Regions from separate parts of the Bacillus sp. AFS053548 genome, predicted to be linked through region 1. Evidence: riboswitches for the same ligand, from Rfam matches in the RefSeq annotation. Region 1 holds a riboswitch; each other region holds the start of a gene.
What was found. Region 1 has a riboswitch for lysine ahead of lysA (diaminopimelate decarboxylase). Riboswitches for the same ligand answer to the same signal wherever they lie in the genome.

Region 1 (4,225 bases):
TAGATCTTCTTTTGCTGTTACTAAAGATTCTTTTTTCTCATCAACAAGTTGTTTTTCTTTTAATACTTCTGCTTGTTCAGACTTTTGTTCTTTAATAATATTTTCATCAGCATCAAAAAGTGTTGAAATTGAGTTTACACGATTAAAGAAATCTACGATTGAGTCTGAATTAAATAAAACGTCTGTTACTAGATTAACTTTTGGTTGCTTTTGCATTGCAACTAAACGATCCTCTAATAAATCGTTACGTTTTTGAATTCTGTCTTGTAAATATGTAATTCTCGCTTTTTTATCTTTAATAATTTCTTCTGTTTCAGAAATTTCTGCTTTTTTTGCTTCTATGTTTTGCTTAGTTGTTTTAATTTGTTGATCTATTTTCTCTATCTCGTTGCTTAATTCTTTAAATTGTGATTGGAACTTATCTACTTCAGCTTGCTTTTTCTCAACTTTGCTATCAGCTAATACTGAAGCATTTGGCGCTAATGATAATACTATTGTACTTGCCATCGCCAGCACTGCTAGTTTTTTTCTTAACATTTCAGCGTTTCTCCTCTCGCTAATCTACGTAAATATTTATACCATAGATTCCCGAAGAGAGTCGCAATTGTTACAATATTGTAATATAAATGATAAATATGTCTTTATATGTCGATAAATTATCATCTTTTATTAAAGAAAACGAAATAAAACACTTCTATATTAGATAGAAGTGTCAGTAACTGAGACAAATAACACAAAAACGTTATCTATCTACTAGAGTTTTCGATGTAAATTCTGTCATTTCGAACTAAGTCTTCATATGTTTCTCGACGAACTACTTCTCTTGAAACACCATCTTTAACAAATACTACTGCTGGACGACGGATACGGTTATAATTATTAGCCATTGAATAGCCATATGCACCAGTGCAAGATACAGCTAATACATCATTGTTTTGTACAACAGGTAAGTTACAATCCCAAATTAGCATATCGCCACTTTCACAGCATTTACCAGCAATCGATACAACTTCTTTATTCTCATCATTTGCTCGATTTGCAAGCATCGCTTCATATTTTGATCCGTATAGTGCAGGACGAATATTATCAGTCATTCCCCCGTCAACAGATACATATTTACGAATTGAAGGAAGAGTTTTTGTTGAACCAATCGTATAAAGTGTTGTTCCAGCTTCACCAACAATACTGCGTCCAGGCTCTAACCATAATTCTGGTAGTTTGTAGTCTAGCTCTTCACATTGTTGTTTAATAATAGTAGTAATTTTTTCTATATGTTTAGCAACAGCTAAAGGCTCATCTTCTGAAGTATAGCGAATACCAAAGCCTCCACCTACATTTAATATTTCAGCTGTAAAACCTAAATCGTTTTTAAGTCCATTTAAAAAGCTCATTAATACATTGATTGCATGAACAAATCCATCTGGTTCGAAAATTTGAGATCCTATATGCGAATGTACTCCTAATAACTTTAGGTTAGTTGAATTTAAAGAAACTTCCACTGCTTCATTAGCCTGACCAGACATAATATCGAATCCGAATTTAGAGTCTTCTTGGCCCGTCATTACATATTCATGTGTATGTGCTTCAACACCTGGCGTAACACGTAATAAGATTAATACTTCTTCATTACGTTGCTCAGCTAAGGCCTGTAATACTTCTAGCTCAAAGAAATTATCGACTACAAAACAACCGATTTTTGCATTTAAAGCTTCTTCAATTTCTTCAATTGTTTTGTTGTTTCCGTGAAAGTGAATTTTCTCAGCTGGATAACCTGCTTGCAAAGCTGTATATAACTCTCCACCAGAAACAACATCTAGACATAGACCTTCTCTTTCTATTAAGCGGGCTTGTTCAACACATAGAAACGCTTTACTCGCGTAAGCAACCTGATATTTCATTCCGGTTTCTCTTAAAGCTTCATGGAATTCCCTACATTTTGATTCAATTAATGCTTCGTCATAAATGTATAGAGGGGTACCGTATTTTTTTACTAAATCTACAGTATCACAACCTCCGATTTCTAAATGTCCATCATTATTAATTCGACTATTACCATGTAAATACATTCGTATTCTCCCTTCAAATCAAATGTAAGATCATTCTAAGAAGCTTCCTTCAATGTATTAGTGTATTAAAAAAGACACATGAAGGATATGTTCATGTGCCTATCGCTTTTTAAAAAGGACTTAGCCAATCACATCTCTTCAATAGCTCTTCACAAACACATGTGACAGTACTACATTTATTAAATGTAGTCCCAGAAATAAAATGTGTGGCAATTTATTTCTTCGGCATAGGATCCTTTCTCATTTTGTCATAAAACCCACAGTTCTCTAAAATGATACTCATATACAATGCAACCTCTACGAATAGACTGTTATTTTTTATATTAGTCTATGTATAACACAGTCTAAAAATAGATGTCAAACCATTTTTAAATTATTTGTCGATTTATATTCACTGGCACACACAGCTTTTGCTTCCCAAAAATAGTATTTATAATATAGAATATGTTTTATGCGAGAGAAAAGGTGATTCAAAAATGAAAAAACATTTCAATAAATATAAATTAAATCTAAAAAAAACAAACCACTAACAAATTGTTAGTGGTTTTTCTTTTTTGTTGCCTTATTACAAAACTCTTAACTTAAGTAGAAAAAATTGGACAGGGGTGAATAGATTGCATTCAAGCAAAATAGCAGTACTTTCAATATGTAGTAACACATTCATCGTTTTATTAAAATTAATTGTCGGGATATTTACTGGTTCCGTAGCAATTATCTCTGAAGCAATTCATTCTTTATTGGATTTAGTTGCTTCGGTCATTGCATTTTTCTCTGTAAGGATTTCAAACAGACCGCCCGATAAGGAACATCCTTATGGTCATGGTAAGTTTGAAAATATTTCAGGTACGGTCGAAACAATCTTAATATTTGTAGCTGGTATCTGGATCATTATTGAATCTGTTGAAAAGCTACTTCATCCTACCCCAATTAAAATGCCAATTATCGGTGTAGTCGTCATGTTAATTGGAGCTTTAATCAATTGGAGAGTAGGAAAAATCGTTCAAAAAGTAGGAAATGATACTCATTCTGTTGCAATGCAATCAAATGCTTTGCACTTATTAACAGACGTTTATTCATCACTCGGAGTTGCAGTAAGTTTAATTTTAGTAAGCCTCACTGGTTGGGGATTTCTCGATGCATTGATCGGAATTGGAATCGCAATTTATATCATGAAAGAATCAATCGAACTCGGGTATAAGTCGTTTACCCCCCTACTTGATACTGGGCTTTCTACAGATGAATTAAAACAAATCGAAAATGTATTATATTCTTTTAAATCCCAATTTATCGAATACCATGACTTACGCACGAGACGTTCGGGTGCTGAGGAGCATATAGATTTCCATTTAGTATTACCATCTCACATGAGCATTGAAGAAGCCCATTTACTATGTGATAAAATAGAAAACGAAATAAAAAAGGTTTTAGTAGATCCTAAAATATTAATTCATGTCGAACCAGAAAATGAAAGAATACAAAAACTTAATATTTTAAATGCAAGACCAAGAGAAGATCAGGAATTGCAAGGAGTCGGAAATTCATTTAAGGGATAAATGGAAATCAGTAAAAAAACCCCACAAGAATTTTATAACTTGTGGGGTTCATTCTATTTAAAGGACTTTTACTAAATAATGATTTCATCGGAAGGTTGCTCTGGGTCGTCCCCTTTTAATTTTTGAGCTCTCATCGTAACCATTGCATAGCCGATCGCCATAATTATGCCAAAAACATACCCACCAACTGTAAAGATAATTGTACGTGAGTAATATGCTTTTAATCCATAAGTATCAACCATCCACCATTGTGCAACAGCAAATACGATATCTTTAATAATCCATGCGACAAACAAGTACTGAAACACTTTAAATAGTGATGGATGTTTATATAATTTTTTACTTTCTTCACGATCTTGCCCCTGTATTGCAGCAATATCAATCATAAAATAATATGGTAATGGCTTTTTCAAAGCCATTAAAATTAAAAATACTACTACAACCCCAAAATGATAATACACATTGTACAAAATTAAGTTTTTCGCAGAACCTAATGCCATTAAATCAACGGCAGTACTAACAGTTAATGTTGAGATAATAAAAATACCAGTAACATTAAACTGTTTCGTATACCAAAAACGAAATAAGGTATATAAGATCCCTGGA
Region 2 (4,225 bases), on a different contig from region 1:
ACTAAAGGAGGAGGTAATCATATGGGACTGAACAAACATGCAATTCATCTTCATAACCGTTTAAACACCTTGCATACAAAACATAATGAAAGAGTTGCTGAGTTTCATAAACAGCACGCGCTTCAGATTGAAAATGGTGAAAATGGAAATGGTTTAATAGCTAAATGGGAAAGATACATTTATTTAAAAGGAAGAAATGTATTTAAGGCAATTAAGAGTATTGTCAAATGAATAGTAGGAAAATGGGGGATAGGGAAACCTTTGCCCTTTTTTTATTCTTTAAAATAAAAAATGTACTTGGACTGCAAATAAAATCTTAAAATTGGCAAAGCTGCAATTAAAATTAGAGAATCGCAAATAAAATTAGTAAAACTGCAATTAAATTCCAGGAAATCGCAAATAAAATTAAAAATTACCCATACCAGTTACGGTATTGTGACCTCTAAATTAGATAATAGTTGATACTTTCAAATCAAAACTAGCAAATCTGTTCAAATCGAATAAAAACTTAGTAAAAATCTGCTAATTATCTGTAAAAAAGATCAATCATATCAGCTTTAAGCTAAAGCATTGTTGAGATCTCCTACCACCATTTTTTACAATTAAAAAAAGGCGCCTCATACGTCAGTTAATCTGACTTATGAGACAGCCCCATTATTTGTTATTAGCCTTCACCATGTAATCGATAAGCCATGTGGTTTGTTGGACCAACATATTGATTAAGTGGGAATGAGTGACGAATTGCTTCAGTAATGAATTTCTTTGCAGTGTAGATTGCTTCTCTTGGTTCTGCTCCTTTAGCAAGCTCTGCACAAATCGCTGCAGAGTAAGTACATCCTGCACCGTGTGTATATGTAGTTTCAATTCTGTCAGATTCTAAGTGTTCTATTTTTTCACCGTCGAATAATACATCTATTGCATTTTCATGCTGAATTTTGCTACCGCCTTTAACTAAAACATATTTAGCCCCTAATTCATGGATTTTGCGTGCTGCTTCTTCCATTTGTTCAACAGTGCAGATTGGAGGCATTTTAGCTAATTGAGCTGCCTCAAATAAATTTGGTGTTACAACAGTTGAAAGTGGTACTAAAATTTCTCTTAATGCATCATTTGTTTCTGGGTGAAGAGCCTCGTCATTTCCTTTACAAATCATAACTGGATCTACAACAACTCGATCAATATTATGTTTTTTTATTGTTTTTGCAGCTAACTCAATTATTTCAGTTGAACCAAGCATACCTGTTTTCATTGCTTGAATTCCAACGCCAACAACGATTGTTTCTAATTGTGCTGCAATTGTATCTATATCAATTGGAAATACTTGATGATGCCAATGATTATGCGGATCCATCGCTACTAAAGTTGTAATTGCACTCATGCCATAAACATTACGTTCCTGAAATGTTTTAATATCAGCTTGTAATCCAGCTCCACCACTACTATCAGATCCCGCAAGTGTCAATGCTTTATAAATTGTCATGTGAAAAATTCCTCCTTTGAAGTACATAGAATTATTATACAAAAACATAAGTGCTAGGTACAAGATATGAGCATCATGAAGCGAAAACCAAGTAATTCATTTATTAGGTTGAGTCTGTTTTTGTCGAAAAATTTATTGACAAACTAGATTAATAGATTGTATATTGAGTTTATAAAAATTAATTTAATATAATCTTTATCTCGTATGGATAGAGGCGCAGTTTTGATTAGTCGTTACTTTGAGGTTTATGGTACCTGTGAAAAGTAATAAAAGGTGAAACTGCCGAAGTAATAAATTTACCATTTAAATTTATTACTGGGCCTATTGCTGAATAAGCATAGGACTGTCACAAGATTTTTTTTGTGGAGGGCTATTGAAGAGATGTTGATGCTGTTTGACACATAAATTTGAGTCTTGAACACGTGAACATTGCTTCACGTGTTTTTTGTTTTTACCAGATTTTCCAATCTTTACATATTGTCGAAAATACTGAGTAAAATACACATCATACAACACTTTTATACCGTCCCATATTCTCGCGAAAAGATAAGATTGCAAGAATGAAGAGGAGGCAACAAAGATGGGACTAACGAATCCTAAAAATGATCGAGTAGAATCGAATACTCACGATGGTTCTTTAAAAAGGGGCCTTAAAGCAAGACATTTAACGATGATTTCAATTGGTGGTTCAATTGGGACAGGTTTGTTTTTAGCTAGTGGAACTTCAATTAGTCAAGCTGGTCCTGGTGGAGCTGTTTTAGCTTACGGACTAATTGGTATTATGGTTTATTTCTTAATGACTAGTTTAGGTGAAATGGCGACGTATTTGCCAGTTTCTGGTTCATTTAGTACTTATGGATCTCGCTACGTTGATCCAGCATTTGGTTTTGCTATGGGTTGGAATTATTGGTATAACTGGGCAATCACTTTAGCTTTTGAATTATTAGCTTCGGCAATGCTGATGAAATATTGGTTCCCTCATTCTCCAGCAGTATTATGGAGCGGAATCTTTTTAGTGATTATATTAGGTTTAAATTTACTTTCAGTTAAAGGCTATGGTGAATCAGAGTTTTGGTTTTCATTAATTAAAGTTGTAACTGTAGTTGTCTTTTTAGTTGTTGGTATTGCAATGATTTTTGGCATTATCAGTGGACATCATGCAGGTTTCAAAAACTTTACTGTTGGAGATGCTCCGTTTCATAATGGATTTTTAGGTGTTTTATCAATCTTTATTGTTGCAGGTTTCTCATTCCAAGGTACAGAGCTAATCGGTGTTGCAGCAGGGGAGACAGAACATCCAGAAAAAAATGTTCCAAAAGCTATCCGTCAAATTTTCTGGCGTATCCTTTTATTTTATGTTTTAGCTATAATCGTAATTGGTTTATTAATTCCTTATACAGACCCTGGTCTAATTAAAAACGACGTGGCTGTTAGTCCATTTACTTTAGTATTTGAAAAATTAGGTGTTGCATTTGCGGCTTCTGTAATGAATGCAGTTATTTTAACATCAGTTTTATCTGCAGGTAATAGTGGAACTTACGCATCAACTCGTATGTTATATACTTTAGCAATTGAAGGAAAAGCTCCTAAATTCTTAACAAAAGTAAATAAAAATGGTGTTCCTACAAATGCTTTATATGTAACACTTGCAGTTGGTTCACTTGCTTGTTTATCTTCATTTTTCGGTGAAGGTCAAGTGTATACTTGGTTATTAAATTTATCAGGATTATCAGGTTTCCTTGCTTGGTTAGGTATTGCGATTTCACATTACCGTTTCCGTAAGGCTTATGTTGCTCAAGGAAAGGATTTAAAAGATTTACCTTATCGCGCAAAATGGTTCCCACTAGGTCCAATCTTAGCATTCTTAGCTTGTTTATTTATTGTACTAGCTCAAAACTGGCAAGCTTTCACAGGTAATGCAATTGATTGGCAAGGTGTACTTATTTCATACATTGGAATTCCTGTGTTCTTAATTGTTTGGTTAGGTTATAAAGTCAAACATAAAACAAAGGTTGTTTCTTATAAAGAGATGGACTTATCTAGAAAATAATTATGAAGTATAGCCCTTTCATCTTGGATGGAAGGGTTTTTTAGTTATTTTAATTATTTTTTTGTAAATTCGGAATTTTTGTTCACAAAAACTAATACCTTTAGTATTATAAAACTAAAGGTATTAGTTTTTATTATTAGGAGGTTATGAAATGAAGATTACGAAAAATAATTATCTTTATGAGTTAAGCTTTTTACCAAATTTCTTTCCTGTAAATTGTTTTTTAGTTGAAGAAGAAAACGAGCTTACATTGATTGATACAGCGCTATCTTTTAGTGCGACTAAAATTATTGAAGCAGCTAATCAAATAGGCAAAAAAATTACGAATATCGTTTTAACTCATGCTCACGGCGACCATGTTGGAGCGCTTGATCAATTAAAATCATTACTTCCAGATGCAGTCGTCTCCATTTCAAAACGAGATGCAAAATTATTAAAAGGAGACACTAGTTTAGAAGCTAGTGAGCCAGATACTCCTATAAAAGGTGCCGTTCCAAAAAATATACAAACTATTCCGGATCGTTTACTACAGGAAGGAGACACTATAGGGTCTTTAATAGCAGTTGAAGTTCCCGGTCATACACCAGGTTCAATGGCATTTTTAGATCAACGGACAAATGCAATTATCGCTGGTGATGCTTTTTCATTAAGAGGTGGTTTTGCGATCTCTGGTCAATTAAGAATTTTATTTCCTT
Region 3 (4,225 bases), on a different contig from region 1:
AAGTAAAATGGGATTTAAAGGATCCAATTACAAGAAGATAAAACGTAAAACACCACCAGGAATTTAGGTCCTTGTGGTGTTTTTTTCTTGAAATATTGATATATAAATTCAAATACAGGTACAACAATGAGTATTAACAAATAAATCATTAAGTCAAAATTTTTACTTTAATTTAAGAAAAAGATCAGTTAGAGACTTATTATTCAACTTCCCTACCCCTTCTCTTCCCTATCCTTACTTTGATCCTGCCTTCTAATTACCTCAAAATTTTTGTTTCTTTTAACTCCTTTAATAATTGAATTTAACAAGAATAAACAAATACAAACAAAAAACAAAATGGCGAGTATTAATAGAACGAACTGTAGCACTATTTCTCCATATCCGTAGGCAAGTATACTATGCCTCATTATTAATACCTCCTTCTTTTATTTACCATTTAGCCGTTCGCCTTACTCATTTTAAATTTACAGAATCTTTATATAATTTATTCGCCTAACGAATAAAAAACCCTTTTAAGCGCTATCTCTATACTATACGGCTCGGGATATCTGAACGTGATGAATATTGATAAAATCAATATTTCAAAGCCTATATATATAAGAATTGGTACGCCTAAAAGGGTTTATTTTAAATTTAGTTTTCTACTACTACTTCTTCATTAATACGATCTAATTCATATCCTTTATGAAGAGCATGAACTGCTTCTTGTAATTTTGCTTTCGGTACAACTGTTGATACTTTAATTTCAGAAGTGCTTACCATTTTTACAGGGATTTCACTTTCAGCTAAAAATTTAAACATTTTTGCAGCAACACCTGGATTAGAAACCATTCCACTACCTACAATTGAAACTTTAGCAAGTTCACTTTCAAAATCAAATGAGCGGTAACCTAAAAATTCTTTCTTTGATTCTAGAACCGTTATTGCTTCCAACATATTTTCAGATTTGATCGAGAATGAAAGATTTACTAAGTTATCTGATGTTACGCTTTGGATAATTATATCAACATCAATACCTTCACTTGCTAATAAAGTAAAGATTTTAGGTAATAAATCTACATGATTATTTAAACCATTTAAAGTCATCCTTGTTACATTTGATTCGAATGCGATTCCTCTTACGACTGATTGTTGTTCCATTTGTGTTTCCTCCCCAATAAATGTACCGATTTCATCATGTTGACTTGAACGAACTTGAATAATTAAATTATAATTTTTTGCAAATTCTACTGCTCTTGGATGTAAAACCGCTGCTCCTAAAGCTGCAAGCTCTAGCATTTCATCATAAGAGACATGGCTTAGTTTAGATGCATTTGGTTCAACTCTTGGATCCGTAGTATAAACACCTAATACGTCAGTATAAATATCACAACGTTCTGCATTTAAAGCTGCTGCCAATGCAACAGCTGTTGTATCTGAACCACCACGACCTAATGTCGTAATTTCATTGTTGTCACTTAAACCTTGGAAACCAGCAACAATTACGATATACCCTTCATCAAGTAATTGTTGAATTCGATCAGTATGAATTATTTCTATACGCGCATTACCATGGACAGATTCAGTTTGAATTCCAGCTTGCCAACCAGTTAGTGAAATAGCTTTAAAACCTTTTGCTTGGATTGCCATTGCAAGTAATGAAATCGAAACTTGTTCCCCTGTAGTAAGTAACATATCTAATTCACGTTTACTGTTTTGTGGACTAATTTGAGCTGCTAAACTAACTAGTTCGTCTGTATGATGCCCCATCGCAGATACAACTGTAACTACTTGGTTTCCTTCTTTATATGATTTGGTTACTGTTTCAGCAACATGCTGAATTCGTTCAATTGAGCCTACTGAAGTACCACCGAATTTCTGAACAATAATTCCCATTTTTCTCATCCTCACTTTTTACTTAAAAAAGAATACAAAAAAGCGCGTGAAGCAATGTTCACGCGCCTAATTTACAAATAATAAAATAGACAAATCATCAACATCTCTTCAATAGCTCCCCGCATAATCATTATTATTATGCGACAGTACTACATTTCTTAAATGCAGTCCCAACAAAATGAATTGTGGATTCATTTTATTTCGGCAAAACTTCCTTTCAACTGTCCATTACAACGCCACACGTCTATGACAGAATACTTTTAAGTTTTGCACCTCTATTACGAGAGAAAATCATTTAATTTTAACTAAAATATAAATTATTTTGAAAATAGTGTCAAGATAAAAATTTTGGTAACGATATCACTCTTTATGGAAATGTTGAAAAATTTCCTCTGCAACATTTTTTGGCATTTTAGCTTCTATTAACTCTTCAATTGATGCCTCTTTTATTTTTTTGACTGATCCAAAATGTTTAAGAAGGGCTTTCTTTCTTGTTCCCCCAACACCTGCTATGCCATCTAAAGCAGATTGAACCATTGATTTACTATGAAGCTGACGATAGAATTCAATTGCAAATCTGTGTACCTCGTCTTGAATTCTTTGTAATAAAAAGAATTCTTGGCTTTGTCTACCAAGTTGGACAATTTGAGGTGGTTGTCCTATTAATAACTCTGAAGTACGGTGCTTTTCGTCTTTAACAAGTCCAGCTGTTGGAATGAATAGACCTAACTCATTTTGGAGTACATCTTCAACTGCAGCTAGATGTCCTTTCCCACCATCAACAATTATTAAGTTTGGTAATGGTAAATTATCTTTTAATGCTCTAGAATATCTTCTACGTACTACCTCACGCATTGAATCATAATCATCAGGTCCTACGACAGTTTTGATTTTATATTTGCGGTAATCTTTTTTTGAAGGTTTTCCGTCTATAAACACAACCATAGCTGAAACAGGATTTGTTCCTTGAATATTTGAATTATCAAATGCTTCGATTCGATACGGAGTTTCAATATTTAAAATATCTCCTAGTTTTTCTATTGCTTTAACCGTTCTTTCTTCATCTCGCTCAATTAATTTAAATTTCTCACCGAGTCCAATTTTGGCATTTTTGTTTGCTAATACAACAAGTTCCTTTTTTTGGCCTCTTTTTGGTTGGAATACAGGAATTTTTAATAAATCTTTTAAAATTTCAGTATCAACTTTATCTGGTACAAAGATTTCTTTTGGTTTTATATTGTGTGGTTTTTCATAAAATTGCCCAATAAATGATAGGAACTCTTCTTCTGGCTCATCGTAAATTGGAAAATAGGATACATCTCTTTCAATTAATTTTCCTCTTCGAACAAAGAATACTTGAACACACATCCATCCCTTATCAACCGCATATCCAAATACATCTCGATCAACTAAATCACTACTCATCATTTTCTGCTTTTCCATGGTCGCTTCAATTGATACAATTTGGTCTCGATACTCTTTCGCGCGCTCGAAATCTAATTGTTCAGATGCAGCAAGCATTTTTGCCTCTAACTCTTTTCGTATTTGGTCTTCCCCACCGTTTAGAAAACGGGCAATTTCATTAACTATTTCCTGATTTTGTTGATCAGTTACTTCTTTTACACAAGGCGCAAGACACTGACCAATATGATAATATAAACAAACTTTGTCTGGTAATGAAGAACATTTTCGTAATGGATATAGACGATCTAATAATTTTTTTGTTTCATTAGCGGCTGTAGCATTAGGGAATGGTCCAAAATATTTTCCTTTATCTTTTTTTACATTTCGCGTAATCAATAAGCGAGGATGTTTTTCAGCAGTTATTTTAATAAAAGGGTATGATTTATCATCCTTCAGCATGATGTTATATTTCGGGTCATATTTCTTAATTAAATTCATCTCAAGAATTAAAGCTTCCATATTTGAAGAAGTAACAATATATTCAAAATCAGTTATCTCTTGAACTAATCGATATGTCTTACCATCATGGGATCCCGTGAAATAAGATCTAACCCTATTTTTTAAAACTTTAGCTTTTCCTACGTAAATGATCGTCCCTTGAATATCTTTCATCAAATAGCAACCAGGCTGATCAGGTAGAAGCGCTAATTTTTCTTTTAAGTGATTGTCCATTTCCTCTCACCTCTTTCGTGCAATTGTACACTTAATATTATAATCTCCACATTAAAAAACTGAAAATACTTTAATGATATTAAGTAAAAATTAAGTTTTCTATTGTAACTTTAATTTCATCAAGAAAAGAAAAGGAGAAATATTAAGATGAAAAAAGTAAGAGTAGTTCATTTTTGGATTGGTGTTATTGCTTCGGTTTTCCTACTAATCGAAT

Region 2: it holds a riboswitch for lysine, as region 1 does, so the genes downstream of both, CN946_RS03975 (amino acid permease) here and lysA (diaminopimelate decarboxylase) in region 1, are expected to answer to the same signal.
Region 3: it holds a riboswitch for lysine, as region 1 does, so the genes downstream of both, CN946_RS05085 (aspartate kinase) here and lysA (diaminopimelate decarboxylase) in region 1, are expected to answer to the same signal.

The regions. Positions count from the first base shown of each region.
Region 1 covers NZ_NUHI01000084.1:27,003-31,227, forward strand. The annotation lists gene CN946_RS21560 (C40 family peptidase) at 1-537, opposite strand, end outside; gene lysA (diaminopimelate decarboxylase) at 747-2,066, opposite strand; lysine riboswitch at 2,201-2,374, opposite strand; gene CN946_RS21570 (cation diffusion facilitator family transporter) at 2,681-3,619, shown strand; gene CN946_RS21575 (VC0807 family protein) at 3,691-4,225, opposite strand, start outside.
Region 2 covers NZ_NUHI01000006.1:46,072-50,296, forward strand. The annotation lists gene CN946_RS03965 (hypothetical protein) at 22-231, shown strand; gene pdxK (pyridoxine/pyridoxal/pyridoxamine kinase) at 665-1,480, opposite strand; lysine riboswitch at 1,682-1,861, shown strand; gene CN946_RS03975 (amino acid permease) at 2,061-3,530, shown strand; gene CN946_RS03980 (MBL fold metallo-hydrolase) at 3,682-4,225, shown strand, end outside.
Region 3 covers NZ_NUHI01000008.1:29,820-34,044, reverse strand. The annotation lists gene CN946_RS05095 (YslB family protein) at 1-41, shown strand, start outside; gene CN946_RS05085 (aspartate kinase) at 634-1,875, opposite strand; lysine riboswitch at 1,980-2,161, opposite strand; gene uvrC (excinuclease ABC subunit UvrC) at 2,236-4,011, opposite strand; gene CN946_RS05075 (PepSY domain-containing protein) at 4,159-4,225, shown strand, end outside.